Cellulophaga sp. L1A9: one gene and its partners. The protein of the gene in region 1 interacts with the protein of each later gene in a pairwise test. Links are inferred from orthologs where the notes say so. Each region holds a gene or a part of one and is shown on either strand. Other genes may lie near its edges. The genes, in order: GQR94_RS19615, GQR94_RS18520 and GQR94_RS14170.

Region 1 (5,923 bases):
CATTACTTGAAGTATCCCTAAGGTTTTTAAGGTGATACTTTTTCCTCCAGCATTGGGACCTGAAATAACGATAATTCTATTTTCGTCATGAAGCCCTATGGTCTGTGGATATGTTTTTTCTTTTTTACGTTTATTTGTTAAATAGAGGAGTGGGTGGTAAGCATCTCTTAAATATAACTCATTAGTATCACTAAATTCTGGCAAGACCGCATCCATTTCCATAGCATACTTTGCCTTTGCTGCAGTAATATCTATGTGCGCTAAGAAATCTTGATATATAGACAGTTCAGGAATAAAAGGAGTAATATGTGCAGTTAGCGCTCTAAGAATGCGTTGAATTTCTTCTCGTTCTTCAAATTCTAAATTATTTAATTGGCGACTAAATTGTAAAGCAGCTTCTGGCTCTATATACACAATACTCCCTGTTTTAGAAGTACCCATAACGGCGCCTTTCACTTTTTTACGGTTCATTGCTTTTACGGCTAAAACACGACGGTTGTCTACAACAGATTCTCTAATTTCATCTAAAAAATCTGAAGCTTGGTACATGGTTAAGGCACGTGCAAAACTTTGATTTATTTTCCCTTTTAATCCATTAATTTCTGACCTGATAATCCGTAAATTATCTGAAGCATTATCTTTAATTTCTCCAAACTTATCAATCACAGCATCAATTTGTGCTGGGATCTCTACATTTAACTCTACATCTTCAGAGGCTTGAAAAAGTAATGGATAGTAGTCTTTAAATTTCTTTAAAAATTTTTTAAGCGTATTTACAGTGCTACAGATATTACCAATTTTACGAAAACCAGAGATTTCTATCGTAGCATTTTCAATTTTCAAAAGTTTCAACTCCTGATTTATAGCATCAAAACCGTGATTAGGAATCCGGTTATCATTGGAAAAGGAGGCTACATATTCAGAAGTTTGCCCTAAGTGGATTAGGATCAGTTCTTTTGATCTTAGCGGAACTATTTTTAAAGCATTTTCTTTACCTTGTTCGGTATTACAACGTGCCGCAATATGGTTTAGAACCGTATAAAATTCTAAATCTTTTAATGTCTTATCGTTTATCTTATTCATTCTTTTTCAAAGATACATTGAAAAAAATATTTCACTATAAATTCTAAAATTAATTCACTTTTCGTCTAACTAAAACTATAGCTACAAAGTATCGTATATGCAATAAAAAAAAGGTTTTGGAGTTTATTATACATCAGTTACGATACATTTTTGTAACAATATTAAACAGATTTATTATCGTATGAAAAATCAAATTAAACCCTTCCTCTATCTAGGTATAGCACTATTTATATCTGCATGTGCCTCCACCAATAAAATGACCATGGGGGTAACTACACCCGCAAAAGTGCACCTTTCTTCAGAGGTTAAAACCATAGGAATTATAAATAGAAGCGAACCTTCTAAAGGAAACAAAGGCTTAGACAAAATAGATCAAATACTTTCTGCGGAGGGCTTAAACCTAGATAAAAAAGGTTCTGAAGCCGCTATAAGTTCATTTGCTTCAGAATTAGAAATGATAAAAACTCTAGATGAAATTAAAATTCTAGAAAACATAGAAGAAGTTAAAAGCGGTTTGGGTGTTTTACCAGCAACTTTATCATGGGAAACCATAGAAAAGCTTTGTGAGGAATTTGACGTAGCTGTTATATTTTCACTAGCATTTTATGATACAGATACAAAATCATCATTTAAAGTAACCACAATGCCTCTTGAAAATAATCTAGGGGTTAAAGTAAATGTACCCGCACAGGAAGTAACTCTAAATACCCTTGTTAATTGCGGGTGGCGTGTATATGATCCCGCAACAAAATTAATACTTGATGAGAAAAATTACACTAAAGAAATGATTTTTCACGGTCAAGGTATTAATCCTTTAAAAGCTGTTGAAGCCGTAAAACAGCGTAATGAAACCATTCAAGAGTATAGTAGAAACGTGGGTATTGCTTATGCCCAACGTTTAATTCCTAATAAAGTAAGGATATCAAGAGAGTATTACATGTCTGGTACCGACAGTTTTAAAGTAGCACACCGTAGAGCCCTGACTGGCGATTGGGATGGTGCTGCCGAACTTTGGAAACAAGAATTAACTAATCAAGACTTAAAAATTCAAGGAAGAGCCAATTACAACATGGCCATTAGTAGTGAGATTGATGGCGATTTAGATCGTGCCATTGCGTATGCATCAAAAGCATACACGGACTCCAAGGATAAATTAGCATTAGATTACGTCAATGTTCTTAAATATAGAGTACAACAAAACAATGTGCTAGATCAACAGCGCTCCAACTAAAGGAGAAGTTTATATTTTGTTATTTTTGATTCCAAAACAAACGGAAATATGACTTGGAATATTCACAAAAGCTGGAAAGCGCACTTAGAACAAGAATTTAATGCGCCATATTTTAAAGAACTTACCACTTTTGTAACAGAAGAATACCAAGCATATACCTGTTACCCAAAACAAGAAGAAATATTTGCCGCATTTAATCATTGCTCTTTTGAAGAAACCAGGGTGGTTATCATTGGCCAAGATCCGTATCATGGACCAAACCAAGCCAATGGCTTATGTTTCTCTGTTCATGATGGTGTACCGCATCCACCTTCATTAAAAAATATCTTCAAAGAATTATCTACGGATATTGGAAAACCCTATCCCACATCTGGTAATCTAGAAAATTGGGCTAATCAAGGAGTCTTACTACTAAATGCAACGTTAACTGTACGAGCTCATGAAGCTGGGAGTCATCAAAATAAGGGGTGGGAAACTTTTACAGATGCAGTGATCAAAAAAATTAGCGAAGAAAAAACAGCCGTTATTTTTTTGTTGTGGGGAGGATTTGCAAAAAAGAAATCAAAACTTATTGACGAAAATAAACATCATATATTGACGTCTGGACATCCGTCTCCATTAAGTGCCAATAGGGGCTATTGGTTTGGCAACAAATGCTTTAGCACCACCAATAGTATTTTAAGAAAAATACACAAAGAACCTATAGCGTGGTAACTAAAATTTAATCCACCTAAAACCTCAGAAAATTCTAAATTTCATTTATCATATTGTTTGGTTTCTGTGTCAATTATAATTAAATTGTTATAAGTCAATAAGTTATTATAACTATTCCGAAGATTTAACGTCAAAATTATTAAGAATCTTTAAAAATTATGTAACTATCCATTATTTATTCCATTTAAAAATAAATTCTCAATATTTTTGACCCAACCAAAAAACACGAACCAAAATGAATTTAAAATCTATTTTACTTGTAGATGATGATGAATCTACAAATTTTATAAATAGTGTATTTATAAAAAAACTCGATATCGATGTAGATGTCTATAAAGCTTTAAATGGAGAAGAAGCCTTAGAGATTTTGGAAGAAAGTTCTGACGATTCTGACTTTTTCCCTTGTTTAATTACTTTAGATATTAATATGCCTATCATGAACGGTTGGGCATTTTTAGAGCGCTATAAAAAACTATCACCAAGCATCAAGAACAATTGCATTATTGTAATGACTACGGTGAGTGAAGATGATAAAGATTTAATTAGAGCAACAAATAATGAAGACGTAAAAGAATTTTTTCAAAAGCCTATGTCCGATGAAAAATTTAGTTCTTTACTAAACAAATATTTTATTTTATAAATATCGTACTAGCGCTTCAAGAGTAATGCTTCTGGTTGTAATTTTTTATCAATCAGGTCTAAATCAAATAAAGTATCCTGAACTTTCTTAAGTGTTGAATTTTTTAGTTCTGACTGGCTCCATTTTGTAATGGCTAGCCATTCTTTGATATCCTCTAACTTTTGACCATACGCATTAGCGAGCGTTTTATCTATGCTCGGAATATTCTTAAATTCTTCGGTATATAGATTAATTACCTCCGTGATATGGTGTATTAAACTGGTGTTTTCTGCTATAAACTTATCCGTAGCGGCTATTACAAAGCACGGCCAAGGTGTAGGGACATCATCAATTCGCCTAAATACTCCACGATCTACAACAGGTTTCGTGGTAAACCTTTCCCACAGGAAGTAATCCGCAGTTTTATTGGTCAAGGCATCAATAGCCCCCTCTAAATTATTAATTACTTCAAATTTCAATTTTTTTGGATCCCAACCTTGATTGTCAGCATTTACATATGCCATAAGGTGACTTCCGCTTCCAAACCTACTAATTGCTGCTGTGCTATCTTTTATGTCTGAAATGGTCTTATAATTACTAGCTGCTGCCACATGAATACCCCAAAGTAGGGGAGTAGAAATAAATTCTTGAACAATTTTTGCTGGATTTCCAGCAGAAATACTTTTAACAATACCTTCTGTTAGAATAATGGCTAAATCCGTTTCATCGGTTTCAAGCATTTGACACATTTTACCTGTGCCTTCAGGAATATCTGTCCAACTTAAATCAATACCCCGTTCTTTAAAAGCATTTTCTTCAATAGCCATATGCCAAGGAAGATTAAAATGTTCTGGAACACCAATAATTCTAACTTTTTTCATTTATTCCGTCAATTTTTTTAAAGCATATTCTATTAATTTTTCGGTAGCTGCTGTAGGATTTGTTAAAAACTCTCCAGTACTTCTATTTGCTAGAATACAATTTAACGATACCGCTCTATGTCCAAGTAATTTAGCCAAACCATAGATTCCCGAAGTTTCCATCTCCAGGTTGGTTATTTTTAAACCCTTATAGTCAAAAGAGGCTAATTTGGCATTTAGATTTTCATCTTCCGTTTTTAAGCGCAGTTTACGCCCCTGTGGACCATAAAAACCAACATTCGTTGCTGTAAACCCCTTGTGCATTTTATCAGACATAAACAGAGCGGCTAGGTCATGATCACAAGATACTACATAAGGCGTAGATTTATCTTTAGACCAATCCGTATGCTTCATAAAACTATTTTGTATCTCTTCATCTAAAATATGCTTGGCATCATAAAAGCGAAGCAAACTATCAAAACCAATAGCGCGCTCACTCAAGAGAAAATCACCAACTTCAATATGAGGTTGAATAGCACCAGTAGTCCCAATTCGTATAATATCTAGTTGTTTTTTTTGCTCATTAATGCTTCTGGTCTTAAAATTGATATTCACCAAGGCATCCAATTCATTCAGAACAATATCAATATTATCTGTTCCTATCCCTGTAGATATAACAGAAATTCGTTTTCCGTTTAAAGTACCTGTATGCGTATGAAACTCACGTTTTCCTTTCTTAACTTCTATAGTGTCAAAATATTTCGATACTCCAGCAACACGGTCAGGATCCCCAACAGTAATTACAGTATTTGCGATATCTTCTGGTAATATATTAAGATGATAAATGCTATTGTCTGCATTTAAAACTAGCTCTGATGGCTCTAATTGCATGCTATAATTTTAAAATTCTATTGGTATCTGTATTGTAAAGGAAATTGTATTTTAAAGCACCTCCTAAATAAAAATCATTCTCTTGAATGCAAGAATAATAACTGGTTTCTCCTTGTAAAATAAGTTTCCCCTTTTGAGATAATCGCACGGGATTAAATGAAGAAAATAGCGGTTTTAAGCGACCTAAAGCGCGTTGAAATTGTGTGTCCCCAAAACCTAAAATCCCTTGATTTTTAAGTAATATACTCATAAAATCTCCTTTATTAGCAGGCTTGGTGTCTACTGCTAATTGTAGCATATTAGATTCCATTTCATTAAGACCATTTTTTACAGATGGAAAACGATGTAAATGGGCCTGTATACTATCTCCTAAGTACTTAAATTGATAGTTATCAAAATCGGTAAGATTTTCTAAACGAATAGGGTTATCACTACAATACAATTGCCAAACATAATCTGCATATTCTATGTCATCTAAAGTAAGTACAATTTTATTTTTGTAAAGCTTTTTTAGCTTGGCGTCAC
Region 2 (6,002 bases), 270 kb from region 1 along the record:
TTTTAAAAACCTTAGCCTCTTATGAAGGGCGTAACAGATCTGGTGATCAGTATGTAAGAACACTTTTTGATTGCGGACTACTATATTATACAGATAAGTTCGGTAATAAAGATCTGGATAGAGTAATTACTAAACTATTTATTTGGGCTTATAGTTTACGTTTAAAATTGCAAGCAGTACAATTAGCTTCTGTAGATAATCATGCTAGAGAATGGAATAGTGTGTTTTCTATTATTAGAGAGGCAACACAACCAAATGAAGTATATCAAATGTATTTAGAAAGTATCGATGCTATAAAATCGAAGAAAACTAAAGATGTATTAGACATGTTTAAATCTTTAAACTATAGCAATGAAAAATAAATTAGTAGAATTAAACATAGAGGAAGTGTTTTCAAACAACACCTATGCAATTCCAATTTATCAACGCAATTATGCGTGGAAAGAAGCGCAAATAAAACAACTGATCCAGGATGTTTACGATTATGCTAAAAACGATACAGCAACAACACAACAGTATTATATTGGTAGTTTAGTAGTTTTTGAGCGTAAAACGGAAGAAGGAATTGTTTATGAAACGATTGATGGTCAACAACGTTTAACAACGCTAAATATTTTGTTTTCAGTTTTAAAAAATGAATTTGATATTCATATTAATAACTATAAAACAAATCTTCATTTTGATAGTAGACCAATGTCTTCCTATACTTTAGAGCATATTTATAATAAGACTAAAAAAGAAGATGTAAATAAGTCTGAAAAAAAGTTAAATGTTAGAATTACAGATGCATATACCATTGCTAAAAATGAATTAAATAAAATTAAAAAGGCTAATCATTTAGAACAGTTTGTTAATTATTTAAAGGCAAATGTTATTATTCTAAGAGTTCCTGTGCCTGTGGATACAGATTTAAATCATTACTTCGAGATAATGAATAATCGTGGAGAGCAGCTAGAAAAGCATGAAGTGTTAAAAGCTAAAATGCTAAAGGTATTTAGCAAAGAAAAAAAGGCAAGCCACGTTTTTAATACCATTTGGGAAACTTGTGCTAATATGGAGAAATATGTACAGCATGGTTTTAATACAGAGGTGCGCACTGCTCTTTTTGGAAAAGATTGGAATCATTTTGAAGCAGAAGTTTTTGAAGATGTTATCAATAGTTTTAATTCTAAAGTTGAGGTAGATAATACTGCATTAACTATTGAGGCTTTATTAAAGGATAAACAACAAATAGAAATAATAAAGGAAGAGGACGATGATTCTCCAGAACGCTTTAATTCTGTAATTAACTTTTCAAATTTCTTATTACATATTTTAAGAATATTAGTTAATAATAATTCTAATTATGAATCGCTTTTAGAGAATGAGAAAGATGTTCCATTAGACGATAAAAGACTAATTGAAACTTTTGATTTTTTCTTAAATGAAGAGGATAAAAACAAGAAAAAAGCATTTGTTGAAGATTTTGTCTTTTTATTATTAAAGGGCAAGCACTATTACGATAAATATATTATTAAACGTAATTTAAAAGATGATAAATGGAGTCTAAAATATTTAAAAGTAGAGTATTATAATAAAAAAGCGTCTCATCAATACAAAAACAGTTTAGACATTAATAATAAATCAATTTTAATGTTATTGTCAATGTTTCATGTGTCTGCACCTACATTAATTTATAAACATTGGTTAAATGCTGCATTAAATTATTTGCTGGATGATAGTAAAGAAGAAATTGATGGAGAAGATTACATCCATTATTTAGAAGACTTAAGTGATACATATTTATATGATCGTTTTCTAGCTAAAGAAGAAAAAGATTACTTTAATATTATTTATAAAAATGACGCTTATCCTAGTACTAATAAAGATGACTTAGATACATTTAAACTTAACGAAGGTACAAGCGTAGAAAATTTTATATTCAATCGTTTAGATTATTTACTTTGGAAACAAGATCAAGAAAAAGACAATAAACAATTTTCCGATTTTAGTTTTTCTTTCCGTACTTCTGTAGAGCATTACTATCCACAAAACCCAATGGAAGGACAAGATGTATTAGATATCAATACATTAGATAATTTTGGAAACTTATGCTTAATAAGTAGAAATAAAAACTCTAAATTAAGCAACTACATGCCAACCGCCAAAAAGGAGCATTATGCTAAAAGAGGTAGTATAGAAAGCATAAAACAACAAATTATGATGCAAGAAAAGCATTGGCAAGAGAATGAAATTAAGGAGCACGCAAAAAAAATGATAGAAACACTTTTAACAACAAGAATATAAATGGCATTATCCACACAAGAAATAGTAAACAAACTCTGGAACCTTTGTAACGTATTACGTGACGATGGTATTACATATCACCAATATCTAAACGAGTTAACCTTTATTCTGTTCCTTAAAATGGCAGAAGAAACCGATTATAACGATAAGTTGCCACAAGGCTACCGTTGGGAAGACCTAAAACATAAAGAAGGGATAGAACTATCTACATTTTACAAAGAGTTGTTATTGCATTTAGGAACCAAAACAACAGGTAACATTCAGAAAATATACAACAACGCACAAACCAGTATACAAGAACCTGCCAACCTGCGTAAAATTATAAAGCACATAGATGAACTCGATTGGTTTGAAGCCAAAGACGAAGGTCTAGGCGAAATGTACGAGGGTTTACTAGAAAAAAATGCGAGCGAGAAAAAATCGGGAGCAGGACAATACTTTACACCAAGACCATTAATTAATGTGATGGTACGTTTAATGGATCCTAAAGTAGGCGAGCGCCTTAACGATCCTGCCTGTGGTACGTATGGCTTTATGATTGCTGCACACCATTATATTAGAAATCATAATGATATTTATACTCTTGATGATGCACAAAACCATCACTTGCTAAATGAGCAATATTCTGGTTGCGAGTTGGTGGGCGATACACACCGTTTAGCCATGATGAATTCATTTCTACATGGTATGGGTGGTAACATAGCTTTACAAGATTCGTTAAGCAGCTATGGCGAAAGCATAAAAAATAAAGACCTCGTTTTAGCAAACCCCCCATTTGGAACAAAAAAAGGAGGCGACCGACCAACCAGAACCGATTTAGTGTACCCAACAAGTAACAAGCAATTAAATTTCTTACAGGGTATTTACCGTAGTTTACACACAAGAGGAGGTGCAAGAGCAGCCGTAGTATTACCAGATAATGTATTATTTGAAGATGGCGACGGACAAAACGTGCGTAAAGATCTGATGGAAAAATGTAATTTACACACTATTCTACGTTTACCAACAGGTATTTTTTACGCAGCAGGTGTAAAAACAAACGTGTTGTTTTTTGAGCGTGGTACCATAGATAAAGCCAATACTAAGGACGTATGGTTTTACGATATGCGTACCAACATGCCCAACTTTGGGAAACGTACGCCATTTACCGAAAGCTATTTTGAAGACTTCGAAAAAGCCTACACAGCAGAAGACCGAACCAAAATTAAAGATGAACGCTTTAGTTGTATTTCCAGAGATTTTATTGCCAAAAAGAACGATTCTTTAGATTTAGGTTTAATTGCAGACGATAGCATTACCAAAGCCGAAGACATTGGCGAACCTATAGACATTGCCAAAGAAGCCTTAACAGAATTAACCAGCATTACCAAGGAGTTGAATGCCATAATTAAAGCATTAAACTAGATGGAAAATAAGTCACCAAAGAATTGGGTTGAAACTAAACTAGATGAAGTTGTACTTTCTAAAAAGGGAAAGAAACCGAAAATTCTAAATGAAGTTGAATTTGAAGGTTCTGTGCCTTATCTAGATATTAAGGCTTTTGAAAAGAATGAAATTAGAAGATATGCAGATGTCGAATCTTCTAATTTAATAATTGAATCTGAAATTGGTATTGTTTGGGATGGAGCAAGAAGTGGTTGGGTAAGTAAAGGGAAAAAAGGAGCAGTTGGTTCTACAATAGCTATTGTAAAGCCAATAAATATTGACTCTGATTTTTTATATAGATTTCTTCAATCAAAATTTGATTATTTAAATACAAATACAAGAGGGACAGGGATTCCTCACGTAGATCCGAAAGTTTTATGGAATATAGATTTTCCACTTCCACCACTAGCAGAACAACAGCGCATTGTTGCCAAACTAGACGATTTATTTGGGCATTTAGATACTCTTAAAACCCGTTTAAAAAGCATACCACAAATCCTTAAAAACTTTAGACAAGCGGTGTTAACCCAAGCGGTAACTGGTAAACTTACTGAGGCATGGCGTGTTGGGAAGGAGTTGGATTCTTATTTGAAAATAATTATTAAAAACAGAAAGGAGTATTATATAAAAAGAATTGAAAGCGCAAAGATTAATGGTGATAGAAAGCCAAAAAAATTAGATGAAACAGATTTCGAATTTTATAATTACGAATCAAATGTTAAAATGCCAAAAGGTTGGAAATTAGCTAATTTAAAAAATATTGCAGATTTATTGACTGATGGAGAACATGCAACACCTAGAAGGACAGAAAGTGGGTATTATTTATTGTCAGCTAGAAATGTTCGAGATGGTTTTATCTCTTTAGAAAAAGTTGATTATGTTCCTGAAGACGAATATTTAAGAATTAAAAAGAGATGTAATCCAGAATTTAAAGATGTTCTAATCTCTTGCTCAGGTTCAGTTGGTAGGGTTTCAACAGTACCTAAAGATTTGGAATTCGTTATGGTACGAAGTGCTGCTTTAGTGAAGTTGCAATCAAATAAAGAGATTTCCAAATTTGTAGAGCTTTCGCTAAGATCAAGAGTTGTACAAAATCAAATTTTAACACTTCAAAAATCAACTGCTCAGGCAAATCTTTTCTTGGGGCAAATTGGAAAAATTGTTATTCCAATACCTTCGAAAGAAGAACAAACCGAAATCGTAAAACGTGTAGAACATTTATTTGCTAAAGCAGATACTATAGAAGCTCAATACCAAAGCCTAAAAACAAAAATAGACAGTTTACCACAAGCCATATTAGCCAAAGCCTTTGAAGGTGAGTTGGTAGAGCAGTTAGATACAGATGGTGATGCTAAGGAGTTGTTGGAGGAGATACTGAAGTTGAAAGCGGAGGAAAAAAAGAAACCAAGAAAAAAATCAACGAAGAAAAGTAATATTAAGATTTCAAAAAAGAAAATAATAAAACCAAATCCTGAATTTCCTCTTTATTCAGTTTTGTTAAATTATTCAAAAGGTTTATCCGAAAAAGAATTGTATAAACTTTCTGGTTTGACCCAACATTTGTTTTTAACTCAATTTGATAAGGAACTTGAATCAGGTATGATTAAATATGATGTTGAAAACAAAATATTGGTTAAGGTGGTGAGCAAATGAGAATAAATAAATTATATATTCATAAATATAAAAATCTAAAAGAATTCAAAATAGATTTTTCTAACTCTTATTACATAAGTGTATTACTTGGTAAGAATGGAACTGGAAAATCTAATTTTTTTGAGTTCCTAACTATTGTTTTTAAATGTTTGGATTTAGCTGATAGTCCAGCTACATTTAAAGAGTTTTTTAAAAATGAACTTCAATCTATGAGTGAGGTTTATACCGATTTTAGTTTAGATTATACTATTAATAGTAATAAAGTTAGAATAGTACTAGAGGGTAATGATTTGAAAATTAGAGATGTAATACGTACTTCTAGCATGCCGTTTTCACAATTTTCATCAAAAAAAGAACAACTATTTCCTTCTCATGTGATAGGGTATTATTCTGGAAGAAACGGAAGGTTTGAAGGATTATTTGATAAACATATTGCGGATGCAGAACAAGCTATTATAGATGTTAAAAATGCACAGGATAAAAAAGATGATCAGGAACTTAAAGCTTATCAGGAAGGAATTATAATTCCTGAAAAAGATAAAGTGATAATTCCAGAGGAGATTTTTAGAAACTTGTTTTTTGCAAAACATCAATACTCACAACTATTGTTATTAACTCTATTTGCGTTTAAAAATAAA
Region 3 (5,696 bases), 1.2 Mb from region 1 along the record:
TTGACCATAATATAGCTTATGAGATTAGACTAAATAAGGCAATGGAAGAAGATATGCTTATTCCTTTCCATTATTATGGTGTAACAGATTTATCAGTAAATGATGAAATACTTGAAAAAGAATCAGATTTCAAACTTTTAACAGCAGACGAAAGAGTCAATAAAATTATTTCTAAAATTGAATTTTATGGTTCCGACAATGGAATAACAAGAGGTCTAATTTTTTGTTCTAAAAAAATTGAAGCCAAAGAATTATCAGACAAATTCAATCAAAAAGGCTACAAAACAATTGCTTTAACAGGAGATAGTTCAGAACAGGAAAGAACAAATGCCATAGAACTATTAGAAAGTGATGATTTAACAATAAAATTAGATTACATATTTACTATTGACATTTTTAATGAAGGAATTGATATACCAAAAATCAATCAAGTCATAATGATTCGCCCAACCCAATCTGCAATAATATTCATACAGCAATTAGGACGAGGATTAAGAAAGACAGACAACAAATATTATTTAACAATCATTGATTTTATTGGCAACTATAAAAATAATTATTTAATTCCAATAGCTTTATATGGGGACACCTCCTTTAATAAAGACAAAATAAGAAAATTAATTTCAGAGGGTAGTAGTATGATTCCAGGAGAATCAACTATTAATTTTGATGAAATCACTAAAGAAAGAATCTATGCTTCCATTGATTCAGCGACAATGCAACTGTTATCTGATTTAAAAATAGATTACAATAATTTAAAAAGTAGGATTGGACGTATTCCCATGATGATGGACTTTGTAAACAATGAAGCCAGAGAGCCTTTCTCATTCATTGAATACTCGAAGTCGTACTTTAATTTCATCAACAAAGTAGACAAAACATTTGATAAATCTTTAGACAAAAAGCTATCTGAATTATTAGAGCTTTTTTCCAAAGAAATTAACAACGCAAAAAGAATTGAAGAAAGTATTATCCTAAAGGAACTACTAAATAATCACGAGTTAAGTATTTCAAATTTAAATGAATTAATATTTGAGAAATATCAATATAAACCAAGTGCTGAAACTATAAAATCCTGTATTTCAAATATCAATTTCAGCTTTATCCGAAAGGAAGAAAAAATCATCTTTATTGAAAGTAACAAACTCAAATTTCACGATGAATTTGTTAAGTTACTTTCAAACACTACTTTTAGTGAGTTCTTACTTGATTCTATAACTTACTCAATACACACCTTCAATAAAAATTTCAACAAAGATAATTACAGAGATGGACTATTACTTTTCAACAAGTATAGTCGTAAAGATGTTTGTAGATTATTGAACTGGGAAAATGATGTTAGTAGTACTGTTTATGGTTACAGAACAAGAAATGAAATTACTCCTTGTTTTGTTACTTATCATAAATCTGATGATATTGAAGACACCATAAAGTATAATGACTACTTCGTTTCCCCATCGGTTTTCGCTTGGGAATCCCGGTCAAACAGAAAATTATCAAGTCAAGAAATAAAAAATGTAGTCGCTTCAAAGCGAATATTATTATTCGTAAAAAAAGAAGATGCAGAAGGGACTGACTTCTATTTCATGGGAGATGTATCGATTATAAAGAATTCTATTCAGCAAGCAGAAATGCCTGATTCTCAAAAACCAGTTGTCCACTTTAAGTTTCAATTAGAACAACCAGTAAAAGACGACTTATACAATTACATAACAGCCGTTAACAGAGAGAAACTTGCTCCAAATAATTTTAAAACCGCAGTAAAATCAAAAGTAGAAGAAAAAGTATCTGAATTTACAGTTCCTCTATACAACTTTTACGCAGCAGCTGGTAGCTTTAGTGAAATGCAAGATGAAAAAGAATATAAACTAACATCTGTTCCCCAAAGATATGCATCAGATGATTATTTCGCTTGTAAAGTAATTGGAAAATCAATGAATAAAATTATTCCAAATAACTCAATATGCTTATTCAAAAAAAATGTAACAGGTTCTCGCACTGGGAAAATTTTACTAATAGAAAATAGAGATGCCTTTGACCCTGATTTTAATTCTGCATTTACCGTTAAAACATATATAAGTAAAAAAACTATTACAGATGAAGGTTGGCAACATGATTCAATTATATTGAAACCTAACTCGTATGACGATAGTTTTAAAAGTATAATAATCAATGAAGACAATAGTAAAGAAATGAGAATTATTGGCGAGTTTGTTGAAGTTCTAAAATAAAAAAAAGGCCACTCATCACTGAGTAGCCTTTCATATATCTTGTGTTGTTTTCCTTAGAAAATCTCTCTTCCAGAAAAATGGAAAGCTCCTTCTAAAGCAGCATTCTCATCACTATCAGAACCATGTACTGCATTCTCACCAAGAGATGTAGCAAACATTTTACGGATAGTACCATCTGCAGCCTCAGCTGGGTTAGTTGCACCAATTAAAGCTCTAAAGTCTTCAACAGCATTATCTTTTTCTAAAATAGCAGCAACGATTGGTCCTCTAGACATAAAGTCTACCAATTCTCCGTAAAAAGGACGCTCACTATGAACAGCGTAAAACGCTTGAGCATCTCTTTTGCTTAATTGCGTATATTTCATAGCTACAATCTTAAAACCAGCAGCATTAATTTTGTCTAGAATAGCACCAATATGTCCGTTTTGCACAGCATCTGGCTTAAGCATTGTAAATGTTCTATTTGTCATTTTCTTTGAATTTTGTGCAAAAGTACTATTTTAAATACATTCTACAATAAATTAATACAAAACCGAAGGTAAGTTAACGATTATTTAAACCCTTGTGCTAAGATACCCAAGACTTTACCTTCATCGCCTATCATTTTGAATGTAATAGTAGCTGTTTCAAAATTAAAACTCAAGGTTCCAAAACTTACCACAGAAACTACCTCCCCTACCCGGTACGGATTAGGTTCTCCCGAATACGAAGAATACACATGGGTAAGTCCGCTACTCGTAAAATCTATCAAAGGATATGCTACCCCCTCAATAGTCGTTTTTGAAAATTCAGAGATATGCCTGTCTCCTGATAACACCACTACACCTTCTGCTTTAGACGTGGCAATTAGTTTTTCTAATTTGTCTACTTCATGCGGAAAATTACCCCATGTTTCAAAACCATGCTCATTAGACAATACTTGTATGCTACTCACTAAAATATTAAAATCTGCCGTACTCGTATTCAATTCATCCTCCAACCATGCCCATTGTGCTTTCCCTAAAACAGTACCTTCCCCATAGCTATTTGGTTTCGTCCTTTTTTTAGTAACCGTATCTTTAGTTAATGCTGTTCTAAAATAACGCGTATCTAACACCAATACTTTTACACTTCCTTTAGGCGTATCATATGTATGTGCCGCATACACGCCTTCTTGCGTTCTACGCGGGCTATCTTTTGCTACCTTAAAGAAATCTAGAAATACTTGCTGACTTTCTTTTTTAAAGATATACTCTACACCTCCATCGTTTAGTCCATAATCATGATCATCCCAAGTACCAATCACAGGAACTTGTGTTCTTAATTTCTGATAGCCTAAAACACTGTCCTGGCTTTCATAAAACTGCTGAAGCTCTTGCATGTCATTGGTATCTGCATAAACATTATCGCCACCCCATATCCATACATCAGGATTAGTGTTTAAGATATCATCCCATAATAAGTTTGGAATAGCACTCTTGTTACAGGAACCAAAAGCAATGGTAAAATCGGCCCTCTCAGTCGTAGCCTCGTCAGTTGTAGCTGTTTGAGCATACCCTAGGGATAGACCGAATAAAATAAACACCGCATTGAATACTATTTGTAATCTCTTCATTTTTAAATATTGTCTCCTTACAAAAATAGCAATTTCCACAGTACCACTATAGTATAAAATAGTATCTTTGCCGCCATGAATTCAGAGGATATTAGTAAAGTTAAGGAGCTACTTAGCGTTCCGCAAAAAATTGTAATTATACCACACAAAAACCCTGACGGCGATGCTATTGGTTCTACCTTAGGGCTTTGGCATTACTTAAAAAACAATGGGCAAGACGCTACCGTTATTAGCCCTAATGATGCGCCAAAATTTTTAAAATGGATGCCTGGTAGTGCTACTATTCTAAATTTTGAAGCAGAAAATTCACAAGCTAAAAAAGCAATTACAGAAGCAACCCTAATTTTTACTTTAGATTTTAATCATTTAGGACGCGTGGGTCAAATGCATTCTTTTCTAGAAGAAGCTGCTGCTACTTTTATCATGATAGACCACCACCAAGAACCTTCTGACTATGCTTTAGTAACTTATTCTGATGTTACGATGAGTTCTACCTGTGAGATGGTTTTTAATTTCATAGATTATTTAGGTGATACCGATAAAATTACGCCAGAGATTGCAAATTGCCTGTATACAGGGATTATGACAGATACTGGTTCGTTTAAATATTCATCGACCACGAGTAAAACGCATAGGATAGTAGCAGAGCTTATTGATAAAGGTGCAGAAAACACCCGCATACATAATCTTGTTTATGACACCAACTCCCCAAGTAGACTACACCTATTAGGCTGTGCACTTAAAAATATGGTGATTCTTGAGGAATTTAATACGGCATACATTACCCTTAGTCAAGATGAATTAGATACGTATAAATACCAAAAAGGTGATACAGAAGGGTTTGTAAATTATGGTCTTACCTTAGAAGGGATAAGGTTTGCTGTTATTTTTATTGAAAATAGAGAGGAAGGAATTATAAAAATATCATTTAGGTCTGAAGGCGATTTTTCTGTGAATGAATTTGCACGTGCTTATTTTCATGGAGGCGGACATAATAATGCTGCTGGAGGAAAAAGCGACCTTTCATTAAAAGAAACTGCAGACTATTTTGTAAACTTGTTACCGAAACATTTAAAAGAATTGACCAAGTAATGAAGTACCTGTTTTATTTAAGTGCGTTTTTTTTACTTTTCATTAGTTGCGAAGAGCCTATTGCGCGTAGACCTGTTCGTGTCTCTTCTCCAAAACTGATAAAATCTACAGTAGAACGCAATAAAGATCTTTTAGCGTTGGAAGAAAAAATCATAAACGGATTGGTAAAAAAAGATACCATACATACGTATGAACCTACAACTACGGGGTCATGGTTTTATTACGAAACTAAAAACGATTCTTTACCGTACCTACCGCAAGAAGAAGATGTGGTTACCTTAACCTACAATATCATGACGCTTACCAATGACACCATCTATTCTGCCAAAGAAATTGGAGTACAACATATAAAAGTAAATAAACCTAGCTTGTTTAAAGGCTTGCGAAAAACATTTACACTGTTAAGAGAAAATGAAAAAGCTACTTTTATTTTTCCATCTTCCTTAGCGTTTGGATACCACGGGGACGACAATAAGATTAACCCGAATACTCCGATTAAATCATCAGTAGAAATTATAAAAATCGATAAATTCAAAACAAATAAATAGTCTTAAAAAAATGAAAAATATTCTTAGTTTATTTCTTATAGCAACTGTTTTAGTAAGCAGTTGTAAGTCTAGTAAAACGGCAGATTTAGGTGATGGTATCTTTGCGGATATCCAAACCACACAAGGAGACATCATTGTAAAATTAGAATACGACAAAACACCAGTTACCGTTGCTAATTTTGTAGCTCTTGCCGAAGGAAAAAACCCTTTTGTAACGGATAGCTTAAAAGG

Evidence for each region.
Region 2: the proteins of GQR94_RS19615 (region 1) and GQR94_RS18520 interact in binary tests that used the Escherichia coli proteins (3 or more experiments, as listed by UniProt). The link is inferred for Cellulophaga sp. L1A9 from one-to-one orthologs.
Region 3: the proteins of GQR94_RS19615 (region 1) and GQR94_RS14170 interact in binary tests that used the Escherichia coli proteins (3 or more experiments, as listed by UniProt). The link is inferred for Cellulophaga sp. L1A9 from one-to-one orthologs.

What each region holds. Positions count from the first base shown.
Region 1 is NZ_CP047027.1:4,478,292-4,484,214, forward strand. The notes cover bases 1,275-4,195. They hold GQR94_RS19615 (uracil-DNA glycosylase), read left to right. Parts: upstream 1,275-2,362; coding sequence 2,363-3,028; downstream 3,029-4,195. Other genes in these bases: GQR94_RS19610 (DUF6340 family protein), read left to right, coding at 1,275-2,314; GQR94_RS19620 (response regulator), read left to right, coding at 3,264-3,668; GQR94_RS19625 (substrate-binding domain-containing protein), read right to left, coding at 3,677-4,195. In the rest of the region: GQR94_RS19605 (DNA mismatch repair protein MutS), read right to left, coding at 1-1,083; more of GQR94_RS19610, read left to right, coding at 1,265-1,274; more of GQR94_RS19625, read right to left, coding at 4,196-4,528; GQR94_RS19630 (nucleoside phosphorylase), read right to left, coding at 4,529-5,398; GQR94_RS19635 (DUF1835 domain-containing protein), read right to left, coding at 5,400-5,923. UniProt on the Escherichia coli protein: Excises uracil residues from the DNA which can arise as a result of misincorporation of dUMP residues by DNA polymerase or due to deamination of cytosine.
Region 2 is NZ_CP047027.1:4,212,490-4,218,491, forward strand. What follows is about bases 1,489-4,488. They hold GQR94_RS18520 (N-6 DNA methylase), read left to right. Parts: upstream 1,489-2,286; coding sequence 2,287-3,690; downstream 3,691-4,488. Other genes in these bases: GQR94_RS18515 (DUF262 domain-containing protein), read left to right, coding at 1,489-2,286; GQR94_RS18525 (restriction endonuclease subunit S), read left to right, coding at 3,691-4,488. In the rest of the region: GQR94_RS18510 (DUF262 domain-containing protein), read left to right, coding at 1-362; more of GQR94_RS18515, read left to right, coding at 352-1,488; more of GQR94_RS18525, read left to right, coding at 4,489-5,364; GQR94_RS18530 (AAA family ATPase), read left to right, coding at 5,361-6,002. UniProt on the Escherichia coli protein: The subtype gamma methyltransferase (M) subunit of a type I restriction enzyme. The M and S subunits together form a methyltransferase (MTase) that methylates A-2 on the top and A-3 on the bottom strand of the sequence 5'-AACN(6)GTGC-3'.
Region 3 is NZ_CP047027.1:3,230,959-3,236,654, reverse strand. The notes cover bases 994-3,687. They hold GQR94_RS14170 (nucleoside-diphosphate kinase), read right to left. Parts: upstream 2,702-3,687; coding sequence 2,285-2,701; downstream 994-2,284. Other genes in these bases: GQR94_RS14165 (alkaline phosphatase D family protein), read right to left, coding at 2,782-3,687; GQR94_RS14175 (DUF3427 domain-containing protein), read left to right, coding at 994-2,231. In the rest of the region: more of GQR94_RS14175, read left to right, coding at 1-993; more of GQR94_RS14165, read right to left, coding at 3,688-3,825; GQR94_RS14160 (bifunctional oligoribonuclease/PAP phosphatase NrnA), read left to right, coding at 3,901-4,917; gliding motility-associated peptidyl-prolyl isomerase GldI, read left to right, coding at 4,917-5,465; GQR94_RS14150 (peptidylprolyl isomerase), read left to right, coding at 5,476-5,696. UniProt on the Escherichia coli protein: Major role in the synthesis of nucleoside triphosphates other than ATP. The ATP gamma phosphate is transferred to the NDP beta phosphate via a ping-pong mechanism, using a phosphorylated active-site intermediate.